DNA from 4 places in the Salipaludibacillus sp. HK11 genome. Region 2 is predicted to be linked to each of the others. Evidence: riboswitches for the same ligand, from Rfam matches in the RefSeq annotation. Region 2 holds a riboswitch; each other region holds the start of a gene.
The links. A riboswitch is a leader RNA that binds a small molecule or an ion and turns the genes downstream of it on or off. The one in region 2 is predicted to bind cobalamin.
Positions count from the first base shown of each region.

Region 1: it holds a riboswitch for cobalamin, as region 2 does, so the genes downstream of both, metE (5-methyltetrahydropteroyltriglutamate--homocysteine S-methyltransferase) here and ACM26V_RS21605 (cob(I)yrinic acid a,c-diamide adenosyltransferase) in region 2, are expected to answer to the same signal.
Region 3: it holds a riboswitch for cobalamin, as region 2 does, so the genes downstream of both, ACM26V_RS07730 (FecCD family ABC transporter permease) here and ACM26V_RS21605 (cob(I)yrinic acid a,c-diamide adenosyltransferase) in region 2, are expected to answer to the same signal.
Region 4: it holds a riboswitch for cobalamin, as region 2 does, so the genes downstream of both, ACM26V_RS06015 (ribonucleoside-diphosphate reductase subunit alpha) here and ACM26V_RS21605 (cob(I)yrinic acid a,c-diamide adenosyltransferase) in region 2, are expected to answer to the same signal.

Region 1 covers NZ_CP181045.1:1,107,924-1,113,241, reverse strand. Annotated here, with positions in the region: gene metE (5-methyltetrahydropteroyltriglutamate--homocysteine S-methyltransferase) at 1-1,852, opposite strand, end outside; cobalamin riboswitch at 2,056-2,262, opposite strand; gene ACM26V_RS05640 (HAD family hydrolase) at 2,327-2,995, opposite strand; gene ACM26V_RS05635 (amidase family protein) at 3,144-4,646, opposite strand; gene ACM26V_RS05630 (DUF2207 domain-containing protein) at 4,963-5,318, opposite strand, start outside.
Region 2 covers NZ_CP181045.1:4,563,363-4,568,680, forward strand. Annotated here, with positions in the region: gene ACM26V_RS21595 (GNAT family N-acetyltransferase) at 1-206, shown strand, start outside; gene ACM26V_RS21600 (alpha-glucosidase) at 454-2,124, opposite strand; cobalamin riboswitch at 2,352-2,564, shown strand; gene ACM26V_RS21605 (cob(I)yrinic acid a,c-diamide adenosyltransferase) at 2,728-3,273, shown strand; gene ACM26V_RS21610 (cobyrinate a,c-diamide synthase) at 3,297-4,670, shown strand; gene ACM26V_RS21615 (cobyric acid synthase) at 4,663-5,318, shown strand, end outside.
Region 3 covers NZ_CP181045.1:1,558,024-1,563,341, forward strand. Annotated here, with positions in the region: gene ACM26V_RS07720 (ABC transporter substrate-binding protein) at 1-748, opposite strand, end outside; gene ACM26V_RS07725 (heme ABC transporter ATP-binding protein) at 860-1,666, opposite strand; gene ACM26V_RS07730 (FecCD family ABC transporter permease) at 1,663-2,778, opposite strand; cobalamin riboswitch at 2,945-3,130, opposite strand; gene ACM26V_RS07735 (class I SAM-dependent methyltransferase) at 3,503-4,345, shown strand; gene ACM26V_RS07740 (diguanylate cyclase) at 4,406-5,318, opposite strand, start outside.
Region 4 covers NZ_CP181045.1:1,201,562-1,206,879, reverse strand. Annotated here, with positions in the region: gene ACM26V_RS06025 (organic hydroperoxide resistance protein) at 1-118, opposite strand, end outside; gene ACM26V_RS06020 (ribonucleotide-diphosphate reductase subunit beta) at 315-1,352, opposite strand; gene ACM26V_RS06015 (ribonucleoside-diphosphate reductase subunit alpha) at 1,368-3,581, opposite strand; cobalamin riboswitch at 3,832-4,037, opposite strand; gene ACM26V_RS06010 (hypothetical protein) at 4,241-4,756, shown strand; gene opp4C (oligopeptide ABC transporter permease) at 4,836-5,318, opposite strand, start outside.

The sequences.
Region 1 (5,318 bases), 1.7 Mb from region 2:
AGTACTCTGCTTGGTTTTCTACCTTTAAAGGCAAGCCTTCTCGTAATGCAGGTTCGTCAACTTGAATCATTTCCACACCTGATTGCTCTAGATGATATATTTCTGATGTGAGTGCTTCAGCGATTTGATCAGCTACTGCTTTAGCTGGAATATCGTTACGTTCAAAAGACCAGTTTAATATCGTTACTGGGCCAGTTAGCATCCCTTTTACAGGTTTATCTGTAAGCGATTGAGCATATGCGCTCTCTCTAACAGTCATCGGTTTATCAAATGTCACATCTGCATAAATAACAGGAGGTTTTACACAACGAGAACCGTAGGACTGAACCCAACCATTTGTTGTTACTGCAAATCCATTCAACTTCTCACCGAAATACTCAACCATATCATTACGCTCAAACTCTCCATGGACAAAGACATCTAATCCTAGTGATTCCTGAATGGTAATCCAGCGTTGAATTTTTTCCTCAACCATACCCTGATACGTTTCTTCTGTTAACTCACCCCTTCGATAAGATGTTCGCGCTTTACGCATATCAAGAGTTTGTGGAAAACTACCAATTGTTGTTGTTGGAAGTATTGGTAATTGCCATTTCTTTTGCTGAATAGTATGCCTTTCTGAAAAAGGTAAGGATCGGTACGATTGAGCAATTTTCCCCTCTCTTTTATCATTCGACCGTTGGTACTTATCTTTAAACAGATCGACCTTCTGTTGATGCTCCTCCCAATCTCGAAGCACTTTATCTTTATCCGTTAATGCTCCTTTAAGTAATCTTAATTCTTCTAGTTTTTCATCAGCAAAAGCTAATCCATTTACCAAGTTATCATTAAGGGCTTTTTCTTTTCCTAACGAAACGGGTGAGTGAAGAAGGCTACAACTAGACTGAAGATGAAGTTGATGATTCGGTAAATATTCTCGAATACCTTTTACAATCGAAAAACTATTATTTAAATCAGTCTTCCAAATATTCTTCCCGTCAATGCATCCTAATGATAATATTTTATCGTTTGGAAACCCAAAATCTTTAATATATTGAACGTGTTTTTCTTTATCGTAAACCATATCCAATCCAATTCCAGCAACAGGTAAATGGACTATTTGTTCATAATGAGAAACAGAATCAAAATATGTTTGAAGTAGTATTTTTGAATTCGGAACAAGATCTGCCAGTTTTTCATAAATATCTTTTACTATTTCAATGTCGTCATCTGTTAAAGAAGTTACAAGATGCGGTTCATCGATTTGAATTAAATCCGCTCCCGCCTCCGTCAATTGACCAATAACTTTAGCATATAACGTTAGCAATATATCTAAGTAATACGAAAATTTTTCTTTTGGATATCCTTTAGAAAGCGATAAAAAGGAATACGGTCCAATGATGACAGGTTTCCCATTTATATTGAGTTCCTCTTTTGCTTCTAGAAAAGCGTTTAGAGGTTTATTCTCTGTTAGCTTTGGTACCCAATCGTTTTCAAATTCCGGAACAATATAGTGATAATTTGTGTTATACCATTTCGTCATCTCGCACGCTTCTGCATTTTTGCTTCCTCTCGCCATCGCAAAGTAAAGGTCTAGCGAATTACTTTCTGCTTGGTGTTTAAATCGATTGGGAATTAGTCCAAACATCGTGGCAGTATCTAACATGTGATCATAATAACTAAAATCACCTACTGGTATAATATCAAGATCCGATTGCTTTAATTTTTTTAAGCGATCTAAACGGATATCTTTCATTTTTACTTGAAAAGTGGATTGATCAAACTCCTTCTTCCAATAAGACTCTAGCGTCCTCTTCCATTCTCTCTCTTCACCGATTCTTGGATATCCTTGTACACTCGTTTTTAATTCCATTAATTACCCTCCTCGTAATTTAAAACATAAAAAAAGATATTCCCACCTTAAGATTAAAGGCGAAAATATCCAAGTAATATGTATGATCGATAAGTATTTAAAAAATACTTCTGAAGACACAGTTAATTACAAATGTCACCAAACGATGCTCTATCTCAGATAGATACACATGATATTTAACACCTCCCTATTTCCCGTAGGTCGACAGTGCTGTCAAAATAGGCAGGTCTCCTGACTTGATCGTAATCATATTCATCACCTTCCCAGATCTCAAAGCAAATCCAGTGGTTAAACGATGAATACTACAATCTTACAGTGGCGGGACCGTTCTGGCTTTTACCAGATTCCCTTTTAATAGATAAATAAGACTCTTGATCTTGATTTATCCAACCTATTTTCTACAGTATGAAATTGTTTGAATCTTAACTAATTTTTAAATGTTTGTCAACCCCAAAATATATTAGGCGTATCAAATCAAAAAACAGGCCATTGATTTTTCTCAGCAATCTCTCTCATCTCTTCACCCGGGTTAACAACGATTGGATGATTTACAAACTCAAGCAACGGTAAATCACTCTCGCTATCCGCATATGCCCAAATACTATCAGCCTTATCTAGGTTAATTGAACTAGAGTTTTGACTCAACCAATCTACAATTAATCTTACTTTCTCTTGCCCATTGACAATTGTTCCAATTTCTCCAGTACATAGACCCTCTTCGTCAAAAATAAGTTCTGTACTTATCACATGGGCATCTAAATTTAATTCTTTTTTAAAAGCAAACAAAAAAGGATGGAGCGCTCCAGATAATAAGACAATTTCATCTCCATCTGCTTGGTGCTGCCGGACTTTATCTACCAATTTATGATGAACTTCGGCAATTCCCTCTTGGACAAGTCTTTCGAAAAAAACTTTTAGTTCCTCGTCTGTTTTTCCTTTAAATGACTTAGCAAATGATTTGAAAAAGGAATGTCTAAATGCTTCTTTTCCCTTAATCATCCGAAGTACGACAGACTTCAGTAAACCTTGTCCAACAATAAGCCACTCTTTTATAGTGAACTCCTTTTTAGCGACTAGAAACATGCTTTTGAATGAGTTTCCTTGATACAGTGTTCCATCAAAATCGACTGTTACAACTGCCATCGATATCACCTCGATACCATTTTAATCTAATCACCTTTAAAAGTATATAATTACATAGTCTTCATATTTTATGTGAAATGAGGTAAATTCGTGAAAATATAGTCATATTATGTCGATATATTTTTATGGAGTCAAATATTAGCTTCTTTCATAATCTCATAAAAGGATTTTTGTGCACGTCGATCCATAAATCTGATTGTTCAAATAAAGTTGCAACTTGAAAAAGTAAATCTTCCTTCCCTCGAGCAGCCATGATTTGAACACCTATTGGTAATCCTTCATTTGTTTCATGAATTGGTAAACTCATGCCTGGTTGCCCTGTTAAATTTGCTAATTGCGTGAAAGGTGTACGTCCAAGACTTTGTTCAATCAATTGATCTAACATTCCTGATTTTAATAAACTTTTCCCAGCACGGAGTTTTGAAACAAGTTGAATTAACATTATTTCTTTCTTTTTCAAATCTAGTTCACCAATTTGTGCCTGTAGCATTGCCGTTGTTGGCGTAATATATAAGTCATACGTCTCATGGAATCTCTCCATTGCAATTGCTGCTTTGTCCCATTCTCGTAATCTCAAGACAAATTCTTCTGCTGATGTCCCTTTTCCTAAGAGTCCTAATAGCCACGTAGTAGGTTCCACATCAGCCATGGTTACATTTCTACCAAGATGCCTACCTATATCAGAAAGATTTGCTGCCACTTCTCCAAAATACAACGTTAAGTAACTCTTAGCAATTTGTTGACCATCTATTGGTGCATCTACTTCTTCTATCTGATGACCTTGTTTTTCTAGGCATTTTACCGCTCGATATACCCCTTCTTGACATTGTCTATCCACGGGAGTTCCTATCGGAGAATTCACAGAAAAAGCAACTCGTAAAGATCGATTAATTGGTTTATTCATAACATCTAAGTAGCTTCCATCAAAATTAGGAGCGCGAAAAGCATTTGTCTTTTCTTCTACAAAGAGTGCGTCCAAACAAGCAGCGCTATCTCTAACTGATTTTGTTATGACAAGTTCTGAAGAAGCTCCTTGCCAAACTCGGCCAGAATTTGGCCCGACAGGTGTCCTACCTCTCGTAGGCTTTAGACCAAATAATCCACAGTATGCTGCTGGTATTCGTATCGATCCACCCCCATCATTTGCTCCTGCTACTGGAACCATTCCTGAAGCAACAGCAGCTGCCGAACCTCCACTCGAACCTCCAGGCGTCACGTTAATATCCCAAGGATTCCTTGTAGCGCCATACAAAGAAGGCTCAGTTACACCCATTAGAGCAAATTCAGGAACATTCGTGTGCCCAATCATCACCATTCCTGCTTCTTTCAATCGTTTTGTATATGTTGCATCAGAAGTTGAGCGATAGTTTCTCAAACCACGAGAACCTGAAGTGATCTTTTGCCCTGCCGCTTCTTGTGTAATATCTTTTAGTAACATTGGTACCCCAAAGAATGGAGCTCCAGTTTCGGTTTCATTAACACTCTTCATTGCTTTAGCATAAAACTTTTGAACTACCGCATTTAATGTCGGATTTATTCCTTCAATTCTTGTAATCGCCTGTTCGATCATTTCATTATTCGATACTTCTTTATTACGTATTAATTCGGCTAAACCTAATCCATCATATCTTTCATACTGAAAACCTTTCACACATATTCCCCCTCTACATTAAAAGTATTACTTATTATAATGAATTCGTGAAATCTTAATTTATCCCCTCTTATTTTTAAGAAAAAGTTACTTAACGTGATATAAGTTAGCAGGAATGCTATCATTATGAACCGAATAGTATTTTCAAACGAGCAACATTGAGTAAAACTAGCTTTGTATATGGTGCACTAACTGCATTTGGAATTGTTAGTTTTATTTATAACTTCACAAAAAAATGACAATAAGGTAACTTGGAAATCCAAGTTACCTTATTGTCATTGAGAATTTTTTTGAAGACGAGTATGCAGAAATTATATTAAAAACCGCCGGAACCGCCACCACCACCGCCAACTCCAGTGCCGCCGCCAATAGTCCCACTTGAACCAGATGAGCTGCTAGCTGTAACAGTAGAGGTTTGAAATCCATCACTAAAGACGAGTCCTACTAATATAAATGTAGAAACATCGAACGATTGGTTAGATTGTGTCTTCGAATTACCTACTGATAATTGTTTAGATAAATCCTCACCCATATTTTTAATATTTTTTATATTCGAACCTAGTCCGAAGATGAATGCTTTCATTTGGTCCTCTTGATCAAATTTTTTCCAATCTTGTATCGTTACATTTGATAATTTTTGTTTGAATCCTCGCCAGTCTGTAGTGATTTTCC
Region 2 (5,318 bases):
AGCCATTACGGAAAACTGGGTTAGGGAAAGAGATTATGGAGCGATCGATCGCATTTCTGAGCGAACAATTACTAGAAAAAGAGATTAAAATTCAAGCTCAAGAGTACGCGTTGCGTTTTTACCAATCATTTGGATTTGAGCCTATCTCGGAGGTGTATTTGGAAGATGACATTCCACACTTGGATATGGTGTGGAGTAACCATTAGTCAAAGAGCTAGATGTGAGACACTGAGAAGAGAAGTAGTCATACGAGTGTCCAGAAAAAACTAAGTGCGAGCCACTGAGAGGTGAAGAAGTCGTGAGAGTGTCTAGAAAAAGCTAGATGCGAGACACTCGGAGCTTGTACACTCTAATGAGCGATCACAAAAAGTCCATTTTTCAGATGAAGGTGCTCGTTATCCCCTCACATGAAAAAGCCCGAGCGATCAATCCGCCCGGGCTTTCAAAATATGATTAATATAAATAAACTCTTGCTTCAAAAGGCTTTAACGTAATCGATGCTGAGGAATCGTGCTCGTCGACATCGATGTTTGCTAATACAAGCTGGTTACTAGAAACTGCTATGGAATTCTCTTCTTTGATCCAAACAGCACTTTCAGCTGTTAAGTTTGTTATTACAAGTGCAGTTTGACCATTAAATTCACGTTTATAAGAGAAGACTTGCGTATCTTCATCCATTAGCAAATCGTAGCTACCATAAGTAAAAATATCATGCTTCTTTTTTAGTTGAATCATTTTTTTATAAAACTGCAGAATCGACCGATCATCGCCTTGTTGCTTTTCAACATTAATATCCTTGTAGTTTGGATTCACTTTTAGCCAAGGTTCTCCAGTTGTGAAACCACCGTTGGCATCATCTGACCACTGCATCGGTGTGCGGCTATTATCACGCGATGTGTGAGCAAGAACATTAATAATTTCTTGTGGAGAATCGCCATCTGCTATTTTCTCACGATACATATTTTTAGCTGCTACGTCATTATATTCTTCAATATTATTAAAATAAATGTTTGTCATACCGATTTCTTGACCTTGATAAATATACGGAGTTCCCTTCATGAGAAAGTACATTGCCCCAAGAGCTGTTGCGCTCTCACGCCAATATTGTTTGTCGTCCCCCCATGTCGATACAACGCGGGCTTTATCATGATTTTCGATGAACAAGGCGTTCCACCCATCGTGCTCCAAACCTTTTTGCCATCGAGTTAACGCGTTCTTTAGTTCGATAATATTGAGACCACCACCGCCTACTTCATGATCCCACAAATCGAGATGTTCAAACTGAAACACCATATCCATTTTGCCGTTTTCACCAACCCATAAGTGTGCTTCGTCAACACTAACGCCATTCGCTTCACCGACAGTCATCGTATCTGGATAGTTATCATACGTTTGTTCTTTGTATTCCTGCAAAAATTCATGGATTCCTTCTTGATTCATGTGCATATCAAAAGAAGGGACATATTTTTTCTCATCAGGATTTGGCAGATTTGGGAGACCAGGTCGTTTCTTAATATGACTAATCGCATCAATTCGAAACCCATTCACTCCTTTGTCAAGCCACCAATTGACCATATCATAAAGAGCTGTCCTCACATCTGAATTCTCCCAGTTGAGGTCTGGCTGTCTTTTGGAGAAAACGTGAAGGAAATACTGCTCGGTCTTTTTATCATACTCCCAAGCAGATCCACCGAAAATGCTTTCCCAATTATTTGGTTCTTGATCATCTTTACCGTCGCGCCAAATGTACCAATCTCTCTTTGGATTATCTTTGGCTGAGCGTGATTCAATAAACCACGGATGTTCGTCACTCGTATGATTTAACACGAGATCGATAATTAATCGCATCCCTCGCTTATGAACCTCTCGAAGAAGTTCATCGAAGTCAGCCATGGTACCAAAGTCCTCCAATATATCTTGGTAATCTGAAATGTCATAACCATTATCATCTAAAGGTGACTTATACATCGGACATATCCAGATGAAGTCGATACCTAATTCTTGTAAATAGTCTAGACGTTGGATCATACCTTGGAGATCACCAAAACCATCTCCATTACTATCTTGAAAACTTCGTGGATACACTTGGTATCCAATTGCCTCTTTCCACCATGTTCTTTCCATGTTTTCCACCTCGTCATTTCCGATATTCGAACGTTACCTTAAGCACAAGAGTTGTGCAAACGGTTTTTCAATTGCTTTGCTAATCATATCGAAATTTGTTTTATAATTCAATTATATCAGAGAATTTTGTATGCAAGGGTCGAAACTTACCATTAGTTTGAAGCGGTATTCTAAATAGTCGTTTTACTTTCTAAGTTTGCTCAATTATACTATGTAAATATGTATTAATTAAATAAAAGCAAATAGGTTCTTTTAACAATACCCGAGGTTAAGTGTTGTTTGTTAAAAATGAAAAGGGAAGTTGGTGAGATTCCAACACGGTCCCGCCACTGTAAACGTCTAGGAATGTTGTGATTACCACTGTGCAAAATTGTATGGGAAGGTGCAATGGTTCCGGTGAGATGTAAGTCAGGAGACCTGCCTGTTTGTCGTATTAAAGACCTTCGAGGAAAAGGTGAGCGACTGTGCGAGTTGTCGATTGATAACAACAGCCTTTTGTGTATTTACTGAGATATACGTGCCGTATTCGTATGTAGCGCTTTCCTTACTGGGGAGGCGTTTTTTATATTAATTTTAAGATAAATTATAAGAGGAGATGTTCACATGGCTAAGAAGAATCAAAAAGGAATGACGCTCGTATATACGGGTAATGGAAAAGGGAAAACGACGGCATCATTAGGGCTTGCTTTACGCGCTGCTGGACACGATTTCACTGTACGGATCTTTCAATTTATTAAATCACCTGAGAGAACATATGGAGAACAAACCGCTTTGAAAAAGTTAGGGATTGAGATGGTTCAATTAGGAAGAGGGTTCACCTGGACGAAGACACCGGAAGAACACAGAGAAGCGCTTAAAAAAGGCTGGCCTCAAGTGAAACAAGCGATCATGAGCGGAGAATATGATGTTGTTATTTTAGATGAGATTAATAACGCATTAGCAATTAGTGCCTTTCCGATTGATGATGTGTTACCACTCCAAGAAGTACTTGATGTGATTAAAGAAAGACCAGCGCACGTTCATCTTTTGTTAACAGGAAGAGATGCACATCCAAAAATAAAAGAACTCGCAGACCTTGTTTCTATTGTTGAAGCAGAGAAACACTATTATGATGAGGGGATCCCTGCCATTAAAGGGATTGAATATTAATGAATGGGATGAAGGATGACAGCATGACAACAAGGCGTTTAGTCATTGCTGGAATAGCTAGCGGTGTCGGTAAAACAACGATAACAGTCGGGCTTATGGCTGCATTCAAACAAAGAGGGCTCACCATACAAGGATTTAAGTGTGGTCCTGACTATATAGATCCAACATACCATACTGAAGTATCCCGTCGGCAAGCTCGAAATCTAGACAGTTGGATGTTTGATGAAGAGACATTAAAAGAAGTGCTTCATAAAGGCAGTCAAGGAGCAGACATATCTCTGATCGAAGGTGTGATGGGCTTCTATGATGGCAAAGACCCATCATCAGATAAAGGAAGTACGGCTGATATTAGTGTTATTACCGATAGTCCTGTTTTATTGGTCGTTCCTTGTGGCGCACTCGCTCGGAGTGCAGCTGCAATAGTTAAAGGATTTCAATTGCTTAATGAGCAGGCCAATATTGTCGGAGTGATTGCGAATCAGGTAGGTAGTAAGGGTCACTATTTGCTTGTGAAAGAAGCCGTGGAGAAGGAATGCCATATTCCTGTCGTAGGTTATATGACGAAGGATGCAAATCTGTCGATGCCTGAACGCCATTTAGGTTTAATTCCATCGATTGAACGTGGAGAACTAGCACCATATTTCGAGCAATTAGGCAATGTTATCTCAGAAACGATTGATTTGGATCACCTTTATAAATTAGCTGTGACTTCCCCCGTCATCAAAAATGAGTCAGAGTTATTTCAACAGAAACGAGATGCCTGTGTGAAAATAGCTGTAGCGAAAGACAAAGCGTTTAACTTCTACTACAAAGAGAATTTAGAATTATTAGAAGCGGCTGGCGCAGAGATTGTTTATTTCTCACCACTTTCAGGGCAATCGCTCCCAGACAATGTAGATGGTCTTTATCTAGGTGGAGGATTTCCTGAAGAGTATGCAGAGGAACTTTCTCAGTTTAAAGAGATGCAAACGTCCATTGCAGAAGCGATAGATAAAGGGATGCCGACGTTTGCTGAGTGTGGTGGATTTATGTTTTTGTGTGAGTCAATCACGACGTCGAATCAAGATCAGTATTCGATGGTTGGTGTTCTTCCAGGCGCTGTGACAATGACAGATCGTTTAGCGGCCATTGGTTATCGGGAAGTAACAGGGCTTAATGAAAATTTCTTGTTGCCTATAGGAGAAACAGTAAAGGGGCATGAATTTCATTACTCAACGCATACTTCCTCTGAAATGATAACGGCAGCCTTTCAAACTACAGGGCGTAAGGGTACAAAAGAAGAAGGGCAGATTAACAATAATCTTGTCGCCGGTTATACGCACCTTCATTTTGCTTCATGTCCTTCCATCGCTGAGCGATGGGTCAATCGATGTTTGGAGTGGAAAACAAATGGATAAAGGGTTACCAATCATGGTACAAGGTACGCACTCTGATGCAGGAAAAAGTATTGTAGTCACAGCACTGTGTCGAATTTTTAAAGAAAAAGGGTATAAAACAGCCCCATTTAAATCGCAAAACATGGCTTTGAATTCTTATATAACCGTTGACGGCAAGGAAATTGGTCGTGCACAAGGAGTGCAAGCAGAAGCGGCAGGCATTCCAGCAACAACTTATATGAACCCAATATTAATTAAACCAACTGGTGAATATAAGTCTCAAATTGTTGTTCATGGAAAACCTTATAAAAATATGCAAGCAGGACAATATAGACAAGTTTTTTACAATGAAGGGCTTTCGTTGATCAAAGACAGTTATGCACGATTATCTGAGAATTTTGAGCGTATTGTTATCGAAGGTGCAGGAAGTCCAGCAGAGGTAAATTTGAATGATCGTGAACTCGTCAATATGAGTGTTGCAAACATCGCAAATGCACCAGTCATTTTAGTTGGTGACATTGATAAAGGTGGTGTATTTGCCAGTTTAGTAGGCACATTACAACTCCTAGACCCTGTTGACCGTAAACGAGTCATCGGAGTCGTCATCAATAAGTTTCGAGGCGATTTGAGTTTGCTTAAACCTGGCTTGGATTGGTTTGAAGACTATAC
Region 3 (5,318 bases), 2.2 Mb from region 2:
TAAAAATATTTGTCGCTCCAGCCATCATAATGATTGAATTCAAGAAATTTTGTCCTGAGGTAAATGGCGCCGTATCCCCACTATCAAAGACAAATACACGCACAGTCTCTTCATCTTTTGGAATTGTTTCTTCAATGTTCACTAACTCTGTTTTCATCTCATTAATAAGCTTTTCTCCTCGTTCAACAACGTTAAAAATTTCGGAGATATTACGAATATCTTGATAAATATCCTCAATGCCTGGTCCAATAATACTCGATGATTCATGTAAGTAAGCATTGACGCCAAATTTCTCAAGTTGCTCAACAGTACCTATATTGTCTTCGTTGAAAGCACTAGTCCACCCTGCATAAGCAAAGTCAGGCTCTTCTTCCAAAAACACCTCTTGTGATGGATATTGATCAGACAATACTGGAATTTTTTCATATGTATCTTTAAATTCAGGTAAAACTTCATCGTCAAGATAAGCCGTACCAACCAAGTATTCTTCTAAACCAAGAGCTAGAAAGACTTCTGTTACGTGTTGATTTAAAGTGACAGCACGTTGAGGAACTTCTGTAAAAACAAGCGTACGATCTTCATTTTCAATTTCTACAACACCATATTCTTCTTCATTCTTTTCAACTGCTTCTAGATCGTTTCCATTTTCTTGACTATTACTTGAATTAGCTTCTCCCGTTGCACCACAACCCATTAATAATGCAATAAACGTACTGATTATAAAGACCATTTGAATTTTTCTAGTCATCTTTCATACCCCTTTTTCATTTATTGTTATGACGAATCTCGTTTGGATGATCTACTAAATTGTGCAAATCTACTTAACCATGATGTTCTTACCCATTTCTATTTTTCTATATTATGGAGCATACATTTTATTTGATTCTCTCGATCGATACATTCCATCGGATACGTATAGAATTTGCAACTTCCCTGTTTGAGGATGTGTCGTAACGGTGCAGTCTACATGAAAAACCTCTTTTAACATTGCCTTAGTAATGACTTCTTCCGGTGTACCATGTTTGACTATTTTGCCACCCTTAACTACATATATCGCATCACAATAAGCTGCCGCTAAATTTAAATCATGAAGCGCAGTTAATACACTCACTTTTAAGTTTCGAACAATATCAAGGATCTGAAGCTGATGATGAATATCTAAATTGTTCGTCGGTTCATCTAGAATAAGAAAAGATGTCTCCTGAACAAGAGCTCTAGCAATTTGAACCCTTTGCTTTTCTCCACCAGATAACGTAGAGAAACTTCTTTCTGCATGGTTTTCTAACCCCACTCTCACTAAAGCATCACGAACGATCTTTACATCTTCCACACTGTCCCCTTCAAAGAACCGCTTATGTGGATTTCTCCCCATTAACACAATTTCTTTCACTGTAAAATCAAAAGGAACAGATGATTCTTGCGCAACAACAGCCATATTTCTAGCAAATTCCTTATGAGAAAGGTTAGTAACTTCATGATCATTTAAAGAAACCGATCCCTTATACGGCCGCAATACCCGGTAGATTGTCTTTAACAATGTCGATTTTCCACTCCCATTAGGACCGATAATGCCAACAAATTGTCCATCGTTTACTTGCATCGTTATATCATTAATAATATTTTTCTGCTCCACCGCCGTTGTGACTTGTTCAACAGTTAATTTCACTTTCCTTCACCTCCCCCAAAAGAATAAGAACTACGTCTAAGAAGCCAAATAAAAAATGGCCCACCACATAATGCAGTAACAATGCCAATCGGTAATTCTTGAGGAGAAACAATTGTACGTGCGACTACATCTGCCCAAATGAGGAAAATAGCTCCAACAAGAGCACTTAATGGTAAGACGTGTCGGTGATCGGAGCCAATGATTAAGCGAACAATATGAGGAACCATTAATCCGATAAAGCCGATTGCCCCACTCACTGCGACTAATACTCCGGTTAGTAATGCCGTGATGAGAATCAATATTTTCTTAAAAAGATCGATATTTAATCCGAGAGTAGAAGCTGTATTCTCCCCCATTAATAAAAGATTCAGAGGTCTTGCTAAGAAGAGCAGTGTCGCTATGCCAAGCGAGAGACAAATAAATGGAATCGTTAATTGCTCCCACTTAGCTCCTGCCAAACTTCCCATCATCCAAAATAATGCATCGCGTATCCCCTCTTCCCGAGGCGCCGATATGACAATATAGTTTGTAATTGCCGATAGCATCATAGATATGGCAATTCCTGACAATAATAGTCTTACTGTGGAGATTCTCCCATTTACTTGCGCTACGATAAAAACGAGCACAACAGAGAAGAGAGCACCTAGAAACGCGGCGATAGAAAGCGAATATTGACCAAAAATCTGGAACGCACCAAAAATAATAACGAGTGTAGCCCCAACAGAAGCACCAGAAGATACCCCTAAAATAAATGGATCTGCTAAAGAATTTCGAACTAACGCTTGAATAGCTACACCAACTACTGCTAAACCAGCTCCAACAATGGCTCCTAATATCACTCTTGGAAACCGAATTTCCCAAATGATTTGCTCTTGGGCTTTTGACCAATCCGATGCAATAAAATGGTCCAAAAAAGAAACTTTAGAAAATGCTATTTTCCAAACGGTCAACGGAGAGATTGAAACTGGTCCAAGCATGATAGAACTGGTCATTGTGACAACTAGGATGAATAGAAGAGCAACAAAAAGTACTCTATAAGCTATCTTTCTCTTTTTTGTTACTTTTTGCTTTATTGACCGATTATCAACCCCGTCTTTTAATGCGCTCTCCATATAAACAACACCTTACATTTATTTAATTTGATAACTTACTCTTTCTTAATGCGCTTAAAACATAAAAATGCACCTCTATCCATGGCATGGATAGAGGTGCAAAAAGGCATACTTAAATTAAAGTAGCATCTATTCTACACTCCTCTACCTATGACCCGTAGGTATTGAAGCAACTTAAAACAAAGGCAGGTCTCCTGACTTAGGATCGTCATTTCATTGTGTCTTCCCGATTTAACTCAGTGACTTTATACAATGAAACTACCCATTACAGTGGCGGGACCGCGACGGATTTACACCGTACTTCCCTTTTAAGCATAACCAGCGGTTATACACCTTTGTTTTGATTCATTTTTTTAAAATAAGAATTTTATTATGAGTTGATTATTTACAACTCACCTAAACTAAGTTGAAAATAGTTAGTTTTATTTGATAAGTTAGAAATCACAACCCATATTTATACATATTTATTATTAAACTACTTTTAAGTATAATTAGCAAGGAAAATTTTTAAATAAAATGATATTCTTCACTTTAGTTACTATATGTATTACACTAATAAACGTAACCATTACGAATTATAACACAAATTCATTTTGAAAAAATTTAGTACCCTACATATATTTTTATTCATAGTAGTTATTTATTATATTGAAATAACAAATAAGCCGCAGTTTTTAACATAAGTGACGTTTTTTGATTACTCAAAACCAATGGAGGATAAAAGATGAAGAAAAAGCTGATACATGATGTCGATTATGAGGAAGTCTGGCGAGAAGGAATAAAGGATTGGAATGGTAACATGCCAAAAAGGATGACAGATGATCAATGTGAAGAATCTTTTTGGCGTAATTTCTTAAATGAAAAATCAACCACACAACCAATTGATTCATATTCCTTACCATTTTACCGAGAATTATCTACTTATTTCACTTCTGAAGATAACGTACTTGAAATCGGACCTGGTGCGGGGAACTATACGTTTTCTATTGCTGAAAAAGTTCGGTCTTTAACAGTGGTTGATCCTTCTAAGTCTGTTCTGCACTATTTAAATGAACGTATAAACCACAAAGCAATAACTTTTCAACCGATTCATAGTAAATGGGAGACATACCAATCCAATCAGCTTTTCTCAGTCGTTCTGGGTGTGAACTGTTTTTACCGAATGTTTGAAATCAAGCAAGCATTGGCAAATATGAATAATCACGCCACAAAGCACTGTATAATTGGTATGACAACAGGTCCACTTCAGCCACACTACCTAGACCTCGAAAGAACGCAAAGGTGTGTTCTTAAATACCCACGAAGAGATTATGTTCACCTATTAAATGTATTATATGAAATGGGAATCTACGCTGATTGTAAGATGGTCCCTCTTAAACGTAAATATACTTATTCTTCTTTAGAAGAAGCGGTTCAAAGTTGCAGAAAAAAAGTGCTATCTCCTCAATTAAGTGAAGAAACACTTAGGGAAAGTTTACTCCCTTATCTGCAAAAAGAAAACGGAAAGTGGACATATAAGCATGCCTTTTATGGAGCACTGATCAGCTGGAAACCTACTATTCTGTAGGCCCACTTTTCTGAACAGGAAGTCTTACTTGAATTATTAGGAAATGGTTAAATTCACCCTTCATGCTTCCTTGATAGAAATTTGGTTTCTTCCGTTTTCTTTCGCTTTGTAAAGGTGTTCGTCTGCTTCCATTATCAGTTGCTTTGGTTGATGAGTTGGATTTGGTTGAGTCATTGCCGCTCCAATACTTACCGTTACAACATCTGAAACCATCGATGTTTTGTGCGGAATCTTTAAGTTGCTAATGGCATGTAAGCATTGCTCTGAAATCTGCTTAACCTGGCGATGGTTAGCATTTGAAAGTATAGCGACAAACTCTTCGCCTCCCATTCTCGCTACATAGCCGTTAAATGGACTGACTACTTGTTTTAAAGCATCGGCAACTTCCATTAAGCAACGGTCCCCCGCTTCGTGTCCGTATGTGTCGTTATACTCCTTAAAATGATCAATATCAATATAGAGAGCGGATATTCTAAATTTTTTCTTGGCCGCGAGTGTCCATTCCTCTTGCATATGTTCCTCTAAATATCGTCTGTTTGGTATCTTTGTTAACTGATCGTTATAGGATAATAATTTTAATTTGTCGTTTAATTTATTTAGGTGGTCTCTTGATTTCTCAAGTGAGTCTGTTCTTGCACTGACTTTTTCCTCTAACGTTTGATTTAGTTCAGCAAGATCCGCTGTCGCCTTCTCCATATTAGTAAAAGCTTTACCTGAGTGCAATGCAATGATATACGATTGCGACAAAATAAATATTACGAATCCAAAGGCAGACAACGGAATCGACTCGATAAATTTATTTGCTAGTAAAATGTCATTAATTGCTGTAAAACCAACAAATGTGGCAGAAACTGTGATTATAAAAGAGCCCTCTTGTTTATCTTTTAATGCTTTCATTAAAGAGATCAACATATGAAAAATAAAAAAGAGAACTATTATTTGGTATGGATTTACTGTGAAACTAGCAATTCCT
Region 4 (5,318 bases), 1.8 Mb from region 2:
GAAGTTCTCCACCTTTAGGCATTGATAAATCTACATCAATGACACCATTATCTGACTTAACATGACCTTCACGGCCACCTTGTACTGTCGCTGTTGTTGAAAATACTTTTTCAGCCATTACTCAACACTCCTTCATCAATTTGGTAAAGTTTCCTACATCCTAATATATTTACGTTTAAGCTAGTTTCTAAACCTCGAATTTCAGAAAATCTTCTCTTTGTCTGATAAAAACAGTTAAGTATGTTGCGTTTAATAAGAGAAATCACTACTATACCGCTAGTTAGCTCCATTATTGGCGGTGCTATAATAATATTTTACAAATCATCAAAATCATTTTCATCTGATACTTTTGTGTACTGACGAGATTTTTGTTCGAAAAAGTCTGTTTTTCCTAGATTGACATCTTCGTATACTTTGATCCATTTCATCGGATTCGACCGATGTCCCTCAAATGGACGTTCTACGCCTAATTCATTGACACGTTTATTAGCCATAAATTTAATGTAGTTTTCCAAGTCTCCAATTGGTATTTCTGGTATATTCTCTCCAATAATATGGTTAGCCCATTTAATTTCTAGTTCTGCTGCTTCGACAAACGTCTCTTGAACAAACTGATCGATTTCTTTCGTCTGCAATTCAGGAAATTCATTTCGTAGTTCTTTAAAGATGTTAGCGAATAGATACACATGTAATTGTTCATCTCGGTTAATGTAATTGATCATCGTTGATGTAGAGACCATTTTTTGATTTCTTGCCAAATGATAAAAGAAACTAAAACCTGAATAAAAATTTAATCCTTCTAAAACAACATCGTAAACAATCGATTCTAAGAGCGTTCTTGGTGTTGGATTATTAATAAAAGCTTCATATCCTTTAGCAATGAAATCATTTCGCTCTCTCAGAATCGGGTCATGTTTCCAATACTCAAATATCTCATCCTGTTCATCCTTATTCACTAAGCTTGATAGCACATAAGAATAACTTTGATTATGGACAACTTCTTGGAAAGCCAACACTGTCATCAATGCATTCAAACTAGAGTCTGTTAAGTATTTCGATACGTGCATCGCATAATCTGTTTGAATACTATCTAAAAAAGCTAATAGTCCAATTATTTTTTTGAAAGCATCTTCTTCTGTCTCTGTTAAATTAGCAAACTGTTTCACATCTGAACTCATATTAATTTCAAATGGTGTCCAAAAGTTACCCAACATGTTTTTGTATAAAGGGTATGCCCATGAAAACCGCACATCGTCCCAGTTCAGCACATTTGAACTCTCACCAAGTATTATTCCCGTCGATGCGTTTGGTGCATCGACATCGTATAGTTTTCTTTCCGATAATTTCGTCATTCATTTCCCTCCTGATTAACTTGAGCAACTCTCGCAATCTTCTAACTCACTAGATGTTGAACGTACATAATAGGTAGTTTTCAACCCATGTTTCCAAGCATCCATATGAAGGCTTAAAAGCTCTTTTGCTTTGATTGTATTTTTAACATATAAATTAAACGAGACAGATTGATCAATATGTTTTTGTCTTGCACCGTTTTGTTTTATACTCCAATGCTGATCGATCGTATGAGCAGGTTTGTAATACCACGTTGTCTCCTGATTCAAGTTTGGAGCAGTGACTGGTATTTTAAAGTTTTTCTTTTCCTCGGCATATTCTTTTTTGAAGATTGGATCAATCGATGCGGATGATCCTGCGATAAGAGATGTACTAGAATTTGGTGCAACAGCCATTAAATAGCCATTTCTTAACCCATAAGTTTGAACATCTGCTTGTAATTGCTTCCACTCTGAGTTCTGATAATGTCTGTCTTCAAAGTATTCTCCGGTAGAATACGTAGAAGTCTCAAAAACTGGATAAGCTCCTTTTTCTTTTGATAACTCCATACTTGCTTTTACAGTGTAATAATGAATGGTTTCATAAAGTTCGTCAGCGTATTGAACTGCTCTGTCAGATTCCCAAGAAATTTTCTTTTCAGCTAGTAAGTGATGCCATCCAAACGTTCCAAGTCCTATTGCACGGTACTTTTGGTTGGTTATTTGCGCTTGTGGAACGTCAATCGTATTCATATCAATCACGTTATCTAACATACGAACTTGAATTGTGATCAAACGCTCTAGAACATCATCTTTAACAGCTGTTGCTAATGAAATCGAACTCAAGTTACAAACGACATAATCCCCTGCTTTTTTCTTTGTAATGATTTCACCATCACTTGTCGTTTGTTCTTCTACGATCGTCGCACTCATATTTTGCATAATTTCCGTACATAAATTCGATGAATAGATCATCCCTTCATGTCGATTAGGATTCATCCTATTTACAGTGTCACGATAAAACATATATGGCGTACCCGTTTCCAATTGAGAGACCATCACCCGTTTCATAATGTCTATGGCAGGAACTTTTACTGAAGTTATCTCATCATTCTCTATACACGCTTTGTACAGTTCTCGGAAAGTGCCTTGTCCTTCTTTCTCATCATATACATCCTCTAAGGAAACGCCCATGACTTGACGGACTTCATGTGGATCAAACAAGTGCCAATCCTCTCTAGCTTCAACTTTTTCCATAAATAAATCAGGAATACAAACACCAGTGAACAAATCATGCGTACGTTGTCGTTCATCACCATTATTTAGCTTCGCATCTAAAAAGGAGAAGATATCTTTATGCCACACATCTAAATAAACTGCAATGGCTCCTTGTCTTTGCCCCAATTGATCAACACTTACTGCAGTGTTATTTAATTGTTTCATCCAAGGTATAACTCCTGAAGATGTACCTTTAAACCCTTTAATCGAAGAACCTTTTGCACGAATTTTCCCTAAATAAATACCAAGTCCCCCACCATTTTTACTAACGGTAGCAGCATCCGTATTGCTGTCAAAAATCCCTTGCAAACTATCATCCACCGTGTCTATAAAACAACTTGATAATTGACCATGTGTTTTTCCTGCATTTGCTAATGTAGGTGTTGCTACGGTCATATAAAGATTAGAAAGGGCCCAATAGGATTCTTTCACGAGTGTTAAACGTTGTTCTTTTGGTTCATCTAACATTAAACTCATCGCGATAATCATAAACCGTTCTTGGGGCAACTCAATTAATTTGCCATTGTGTGTCCTCGCTAAGTATCGATCGGCTAATGTTTTTAATCCGATGTATGTAAATGATTTATCTTTAGACTTGTCCAACCATTTCTCAATTTTGTTTAAATCATTTGTCGAGTATTTTTCAAGTAATTCTTTTTTGTAGAAGCCTTGTTTCACTAGAATTGTAACAAGATCATCAAATTGCTTATAAGCTGGAATTTGTCTATTTACATTAACTTCCTCACTTAGATTTAATGAATAAAGCGTTGCTGCAACATATGTCCAATCTGATTCCTGCGCAGATAACTGGTCTAGAGCTGTCATTACAGGTAATGAAACCGCGGTTTGTTGGTGTTGATTATTCATAGCACTGATTCTTTCGGAAAATGGATCCCACGATAATTGAGGGAAACGACGTTTTAATTCATCAATCGTAACTTCAAATTTGCTTTTCGTTAATGTACTCTTGCTCATAGTATCCTTCCTTTCTCAAATTCGTTACATTAGAAAAACTTGGCTTGTCGCCAAGTCCTTCATGGCGAAAGCCTTCGTTTATCTTACTTTAATCCTTTAGCTAAGTTAAAAATTCTTAAAGTACAAAAATAGCCTTCCCTTAATCAAGGGAAGGCTAAAAAACGGTAGGTTGATAGATACTGGTCATAAATCTGCACATACACTGATGAGCGATTCTGCTACCGTTTCTCATTCTCAACCCCCGAAGATCAGAAACAAAAGAAAAACTGGCAGGTCTCCTGACTTATGCTTCAACCTACTTTGAGCCTTCCCATATAAGCACCATGACAATTCATGACATTCTCATACAGTGGTCGCTTCATTTCGTCCACATTTACAGTTGCGGGGACAGTTCCGGTTTTCCACCGGATTCCCTATTAAGCCTCATACTAAGGCACCTGTTTCTCTTCTTATATTCAGTTGACATACTATATATTGATGACTAAGTTATACAATATCAATATATGAACTAGATATAGAATACCGTAGTTTTCTAATAAATGCAATGATTACTTCTTTAAAAGAAATTTAGTAAATACCTTGAAATTTTTGAACTAGTCTAGTAAAATTTCAAACTTGTGAGCATTATCTCAGATCCTATATCGAAAGGAGTTTTCATCATGTTACCCCCTGCCACTTATGATTATAAGCAGGATAAAAATAAACAATCACTGATACAAGAATATGAAAATTTAGAGTTTCAAATGTTTCGTATGAGTGAAAACATCAAACAAATTGCAAAGAAATGGACAGTTCTAGGTATAGATCAAACGAAAGAAGAAAAGTGGGTAATCATCTACTCATCCGATAACGGAGATATATGCAAAATAATGGCCCATGATTGTGAAGAACCTTTCCGTGGAAAATGGGCTTTTTCCATTCATACTCAATATAAGGAGGACCATCGAATTCACATCGATGATATTCGTGGAGAATCCAACCGTGGTTTTGGTTCAGTTTGCATGAAATTTTTGAAAGAATATACAAAAGACCTAAATGTTCATACAATATCAGGAAACCTTTCACATAGAGATTGGGACCATATTGATCGCCTTCTCCACTTTTATAAAAAACATGAATTTACTGTTGATATTGTTGAATCTGAAAAGAAGGGCGAGATTTTTTGGCACCCATGAAAATACTATTCTTTCTAGGATTTAGTTAATAATCTAAAACATTACAGAAAAAACGTTCTTAATAAATACTAAGAACGTTTTAAAAATTACTTTTCGAATCAAATGCATCACGAAGGCCATCACCGATAAAGTTAATCGCTAACACCGTCAATAAAATAGCTAAACCAGGAGGAACCCATGCTTCTGAATGTTGAGTCAACACGCGTAAATTTCTTGCTTCCGTCACCATATTCCCCCACGTTGGTGTCGGTTGAGGAATCCCAAATCCAATAAAACTAAGTCCTGATTCAATAATAATTAACGTTGCCATCATGACCGTCGCATTGACAATAATTGGACCAACGGCGTTTGGCAAGAAATGCTTCGTAATAACTCGGAAGTCTGAACAACCAATCGAACGCGCACCAATAATGTATTCTTTCTCTCTCAAGGATAAGAAGGTACCTCTTAAGATCCTTGTGATATTTGGCCAAGTCGTTAAAGCGATGATCGTAATAAATAATCCGATGGTCACACGGTCTGCAATCGCCATGACTGTTAACACTAACAATAAGAAAGGAAA